DNA from 2 places in the Actinoplanes sp. ATCC 53533 genome. Region 1 is predicted to be linked to the other one. Evidence: riboswitches for the same ligand, from Rfam matches in the RefSeq annotation. Region 1 holds a riboswitch; the other holds the start of a gene.
The links. Region 1 has a riboswitch for cyclic di-AMP ahead of DMB66_RS22985 (C40 family peptidase). Riboswitches for the same ligand answer to the same signal wherever they lie in the genome.
Positions count from the first base shown of each region.

Region 2: linked by a shared signal. The riboswitch ahead of DMB66_RS54945 (hypothetical protein) and the one ahead of DMB66_RS22985 (C40 family peptidase) in region 1 are both predicted to bind cyclic di-AMP.

Region 1 covers NZ_QHHV01000067.1:38,620-41,820, forward strand. The annotation lists gene DMB66_RS62665 (hypothetical protein) at 250-633, shown strand; cyclic di-AMP (ydaO/yuaA leader) riboswitch at 1,212-1,335, shown strand; gene DMB66_RS22985 (C40 family peptidase) at 1,342-2,154, shown strand; gene DMB66_RS22990 (TetR/AcrR family transcriptional regulator) at 2,642-3,201, opposite strand, start outside.
Region 2 covers NZ_QHHV01000309.1:4,282-7,482, reverse strand. The annotation lists gene DMB66_RS54950 (hypothetical protein) at 1-965, opposite strand, end outside; cyclic di-AMP (ydaO/yuaA leader) riboswitch at 969-1,122, opposite strand; cyclic di-AMP (ydaO/yuaA leader) riboswitch at 1,389-1,537, shown strand; gene DMB66_RS54945 (hypothetical protein) at 1,541-2,557, shown strand; gene DMB66_RS54940 (DUF1775 domain-containing protein) at 2,989-3,201, shown strand, end outside.

The sequences.
Region 1 (3,201 bases):
TCGTCAGTACGAGGGGATCGGCAGCGCTGGGCGGCAGAGTGCCGGGTGGCTCATGCGGTGCCGGCGGCGGTTCCGCGCTCGCGCACCCGGTGAGCGCGAGCGGCAGCGACGCCGATCAAGCCAGGCGGCAGGTCCCGACGCGGCACCGAGCATAGATGCAATTGAAACACTTGCTACGGATGCTCTGTTCATCCGGAAAGCCTGGCGCCAGGTGCTCGCCACCGCTCGTTCCTGCTGTTCTCGGTGGCGATGATCGGCTCCTACGTGCTGAACTTCCAGGTCTATCTCGGGCTGCCCATCGAGGTGCGGCGGGTCACCGGCGGCGAGACCGGCGTGGCGATCCTGTTCGCCGTCTCCGGGTTGCTGACCGTGCTGGGTCAGGTGCGCCTCACCGGCTGGGTGACAGCACGGTGGACACCCGCCCAGGCCATCACCAGAGGCCTGCTCGTGATGGCAGCCGCCTTCGTACCATTGGCTTTGGCTGCCCTGGGTCGCACTGGTCGCGACCGGCCTGATCCGCGCGACCGGGATCGCGGTCCTGGGCCGGCAGGGGCACTTGGGCCCCCGCGAGCACCCGCCACAGGCCACCGGGCGGCCTGCTGTGGCGGCGACCCGCTGACCGCACAGCACTGAGGCAGTGACCCTTGAGCGGGCTGATCCACCGTCGTTCAGCCCGCTCAAGGGTCCACATTCACGTGCTCCGTGCGAGCTGCACCCCCGGGGCTGTCGCTGCGCGGCATCGGTTTGGCCCTGTGGACGTAACGGTTCACCCACCGCCCGGCCGCGCCCTCCACCGAACGGATGATCTCCACCCCACCGCCCGGCGCCGAGTTTCCGCCGCTGGGGGCGTTTACGGCCACATTCTCCCGACCTTGACTCAGGCCATGATCGACCTCGATGCGGCTTTTTGTGTGTTGTGTTTCACCCGTAACCCTCGACGAATGGTGATCACTTCAACACGGTAAGTACCGGCATTTGTCACAGCGCGGTTACAAACCGGACAGTGTTCCATGTGCCAAACACGTTCGGTAGTCGAAACCACCCCAGCGGTCCGGCCGGAAATCGGGTAGCAAGGGTGAGCCGGTAAGCAACCGCTCGCCGCTCGCACCGCCACGGACCACGCCGAGCCCTGCCCCGGTCCGAGCGGCGCGATCGTGATCGCGAACAACGACACAGGCATACGGGGGCAGGGACGGGGGACCCAGATTCGGTCCCACGGAACGCCGCTCGCGGCGAACCGATGAGGACCTCGGGGTGAAGCCACCATTGCGGTGGCCGGGCAACCTTCCCGCCCGAACCCGACAGCTAACCTCGCAGGCGTGCCGGAGGGATATCTCTACCGTGCACGAACGCACCTCGCACCGGCGCCCCCGCAAGACCGGCACCGGTTCCATCGCTCTGTCCCTGGGTCTCTGCCTCTGCGCCGGCCAGCTGGTCGCCACCGCGCCGGCATCCGCCGCGCCGGTCCCCGTCACGGCAGCGGCAGCGGCAGCGGCGACCGTCAAGCCCCGCATCACGAATTCCTACAACAGGAAGTCGATCGCGGCGGGCAAGACGGTTCGGGTGACCACCAAGCTGATCAACCCGAAGACCGGCAAGGCCGTCACCGGCAAGGTCAAGCTGCAGATCCGTGGCGGCAAGGCGTGGAAGACCTGGGTGACCAAGTCGACCAACTCCAAGGGCGTGGCGTCCTTCCTGACCAAGCCCGGCGGCTCGCTGTACTACCGGACCGTCTTCGCCGGCACCAAGGGCTTCGCCTCGGTGCGCAGCAGCCAGACGAAGATCACTGTGAAGAACAACGCGGCCAAGGTGATTGCCGAGGCCGCGAAGCACAGGGGTGCCCGTTACGTCTTCGGCGCCGCCGGCCCCAGGCAGTTCGACTGCTCCGGCTACACCATGTACGTCTACAAGAAGGCCGTCGGCAAGAAGCTGCCGCACAAGGCCAACTCGCAGCAGAAGTACGGCAAGGCCGTCAGCAAGGGCAACAAGAAGGCCGGCGACCTGCTGGTCTTCCGCTCCGGCTCCTACGGCACCCACGTCGGCATCTACGCCGGCGGCGGCTACATGTGGGCCTCCCCCCGCGCCGGCAAGACCGTCCAGAAGCAGAAGGTCTACAGCAACAGCTACGTCGTACGGCGCCTCGTCTCCGCCTGACGATAACTGCCGACTCATGAAGTGGAGCGCGCCCTTTCGGTCGTGCTCCACTGGCATTCCCCAAATGAGCAACGTGCGGCAGGGGAAGCGTTGTCGCCTCATGCGAATGGCAGCGCCAGCGAAGCGCGGGCCCGGCCGACGGACCACTTCGATGTGGTCGGCGCGGGCCTGGGGTGGCGCCGACGTCATGTCCTTCGATCCCCGCACGGCACTTCCTCGAGCCGCCCTTCACGACTTGCAAGCTGTGAAAGAGCACCCCAGGCCGGCAGGACCGGACGGCGCATGTCTGCTGCCGTCAACACAGTCGCCGACCCAGACCGTTATGCCCAACCCGCCGCTGAGGTGCACGCCGGCAGAAACACCACATGAATCGCCCGGCGTGTCCTTTCCGTCGCGCACCATCGGTCCAAGGGTGCTCTTCGTCATGGCGCGGGAACCGCGTCGGTAGCGATGTCCTTTCATCTCGGCAACCCCGCGGTTTGGGAGATCAGGTCGCGTCGGGCTTCACGCTGCCCCTGCGCGTAGGTCGCAGCCCGGTCAGGGCTACCGCGACAAGTCGGTTCACTGCCGCTTCGGACGGCAGACTGCCGGCTGCGCCGAGCGCGTGGAGGCAGTAGGTCGCAAGCTCGTCAGGCGCGACATCATCGCGCAACTCCCCTGCGGCGGCGACCTCGGCCAGCAGGTCTTGAAACAGGTCGATGAGCTGCTGTTCCGCACCGGAGACCCGCTCCCCGCGGTGGAGGAGGGCCGCGAGTTCCTCGGTTCCGTGTCGCTTGCGGTAATAACAGATGAGCGCGTACCGGCCCAGTACTGCTTGGAGCTTGTCGTACGGCTTGCTCGGCTTGGCCCGCAGCTCGGCGAGTTCGGTCAGGTGACCGGCAACGTGACGTTCGTGATGGGCGGCCAGGATCGCCTCGACGTCCGGGAAGTACTTGTACAGCGTGGCGCGACCGACGCCGGCCTGCTTGGCGATCTGACTCATCGTGACCGACATCAACCCGTGCTCTCTCACCAAGGCCCACGTGGTTTCCAGGATCGCCTCGCGCA
Region 2 (3,201 bases), on a different contig from region 1:
AGCCATATCCGCTTGTAGTAGATCACGTAGAGCACACCGAGCCGGCTTGCGTTGTTGATCAGGTAGCTCGCCAGTCGGTCGCCGTATTGTTTGTCGCCGCCTTGGGCGACGCCGCCAAAGGTGCCCTTCTCCACCGAGAGGTCGCAGGCTCGGCCCTTGCCGTGTTCGCCGCTGGCCTGCTGTCGGAAGCATTTCGTGTATCGGGTGAAATCTGCCTTCTGCACTTGGCGCAACGCGTTCAAGGTTCGAGGCGTCAGGCAGCCGCCGGTGGTCGGGTCGTCGGCTGAGCACGACTCATCCGGCAGCGAGCCGTCGGAGTTGCGGCGAGCCGGCGCGGCCGATGCGCTGCTGCCGCTGGGCGCGCCGTTGGAGGCGTCGCCGCCGGCGTTCGCGGCCTTCAGCGCGCCTTCGGCCTGAGTCTTGCGCTTGGCCATGACGGTGACTTGCTTCTGCTGGTCGCGGATCTCCGCGTCGATCGCGAGCTTGGCCTGTTCCTGTTTGGCTCGGGTGTCCTTGAGCTCACGCAGCGCCTGGTCCTGCTTGACGGCCACCGTCTCAAGGGCCTGCACCCGGTCCAGCAGGCTGCCGGTCGACGAGGCGGTGAGCAACGCGGTCATCGGGCCGAGCCGGCCGGTCCGGTACGCCTGCTGGGCGATCTCGTTCAGGGTCGCCTGACGCGGGCCGAGTTCCCCGTCGATCTGCTTGAGCAGGCCGACCAGCTTCTGCTGACGCTTCTGGGAGCGGTCGAGCGCCTCCTGGGCTTCGACGAAACCCTTGGACGCCGCTTCGAGCTGCGCCACGAGGGACTTGGAACCGCCTTCACCGTCGTCACCGTTGTCTCCGGGGGCGGCAACCGGTAGTGGCGCCGCGGAGGCCGGGCCGGCATGAGCGACAACCGGCCCCGACACGGCGACCATCAGCGCGAGCAGGGCTGCGACTCGACGAGGGACAGAGTGGTGCTTCACGTGCCTTCCTTCCGTCGGCCGCCTGCCGAGTTAGCTGACGGGTTCGGGACGGAAGCGATCCCTACCGCCCGCGTTCCCTGCACACGGTGCGGATTCACCCCACTACCTGGGCCTTGGTTCCCCGGCTCGCGATGTGGCGATTAGGCGGCGGTCTCCGTTCGGTAACGCAGACCGCGACGAACGATACCGGCAAATTCCCGATTCACCACCCTGGATACAGCGTGCAATGCAATAACCACGGCGGGTAAGCAAAATGGTTCATCCAGGAATCGTGGATAACCATTGATTATGGCAAGATTCACAGATTGCAGAGCGTTGTTGCAGGGTGACAATTCTTCTCTCCGTTGCGGTGCTGATCCAGCTGACGGTTGTCGGGTAGTATCGCGTCCGGTCACCGCCAGGAGGCGCCGTCCCCAAGGCGCCGGCGGGCCGCCGCCCAATCGCCCATAGGCGAACCGGGGAACCATTCATGTGGGGTGAGTCGGCTCCGCGCGGTCACGCGCGGTGCCGTAGGGAGCGCTTCCATCCCGAACCCGTCAGCTAACCCGGTCGGCGGTCACACGGAAGGAACATGCATGACGGCCAATCCCCGCCGGTGGCTGGTGCTCGCCCTGGCACCGCTCGTCGCCGCATCACTGGTCATGGCTGCTGGATCGGCGGCCAGCGCGGAGCCGGACGGCAGCACGGCGACGCCGAAGGAAGCCGATGACAGTCCGATGCTGGTGGACGTGTTGACCACCACCGGACGCCGGTTCGTCGCCGCGAAGGCTGCCGTGGGCAAATCCGCCAAGACGCAGTTGCGCCTGGCACTCGACGTGAAGGCTGCGGAGGCCAGGCGCGACTCGCTGATCCCCCAGGTGCAGGCCGTCGCGGGTCAGCAATACCGCACCGGCAGCATCTCCGCCATGAGTTTCCTGCTGAAAAGCGAGACTCCTGGCGGTTTCGTGCAGAAGGCCATCTCGCTGGCAGAGATCAACAGGGTCAACGACGGTAAGCTGCGCGAACTCAACGCCGCGATCGCCGACGTCGCGGCCGCGAAGGATCGCCTCGACCGGGAGGTCAAGGCCCAGCGGCAGAGCCTCGCAGTCATGAGTAAACAGAAAGAGGCGGCCGAGAAGGCACTCGCGGTGGTCGGCGGCAAAAGCCTCACCGGTGGTTACGTCTCGGCCAAATCGCCGGTGGCCGCCGCCGCTCCTCGTAACTCCGACGGCGGGTTCACCCCGGAGTCCTGCACCGTTGACGATCCGACGACCGGTGGCTGCATCACAGCCCGTACCGCGAACATGCTGAAGCAGGCCAAGAAGGCCGACTTCAACCGGTTCGTCGGCTGTTACCGTCCCGGCGGGCCTTTCGAGCACCCGAAGGGCCGTGCCTGCGACTGGTCGCTGCAGGAGAAGGGGTTTTCCAACGCCAGGAACGCCGACATGAAGAACTACGGCAACGACCTCATGGCGTTCCTGGTCCGAAACGCCGACCGGCTGGGCATCTTGTACGTGATCTGGTACCGGCAGGTCTGGTTCCCGGCCAGCGGCTGGTCGCCGTACACCGGACCGCTCGACCACTACGACCACGTGCACGTCTCGATGCTCTGAGCTCCGCAGTCACGCGAGGACGCCCCGGGACCCGTGTGGACCGAGGGGTTCATCGCCGGCTTGGGCCCGATGTTCGTGACGTGCCGCACCAGGGCCAGCCGACCGGTCCGGCGCCGATCCAACCAGCCAGGTCCTTATTCGATGCCGGTCATCGCCGGGCGGACCGAGCGCGCCCCCCAGTTCACCGCCATGCTCAACGGGAGCAGGGCGGCCAACCGGAGCCACAGCCGCAAGGGATCCGACCGTGATCTGGCGGAACAGGGCACAGAGCCCCGCAGCACCACCTGGTTGCTGTCAACGCCCGGACGGGGTAACACCTCCATGGGCGACGCCGGCACGGCCCGTCCACCGGCCTCGATCCGCCCTGCGGGCACTGCGATCCAGGGTCGGCCGAATTGAACCATTCGGCGTCGCAGTCCGAACTACCTGTCATGAGGCTTCGAATTCAACGGCGCGTCAGCGTGCTGGCACTCGCCGCCGCCGCCGGGTCGCTGTTCGTCGGCAGCCCGGCACTGGCCGACGCATCAGTCAACCCCGCGAGCGCACCCCAGCAAAGCGGCGTCAATCTGACATTCCGCGTCACCAACACGTCGCTGTCGGCACCGATCACGAAGGTGAAGGTCTCGCTGCCTGTAGACATGGCG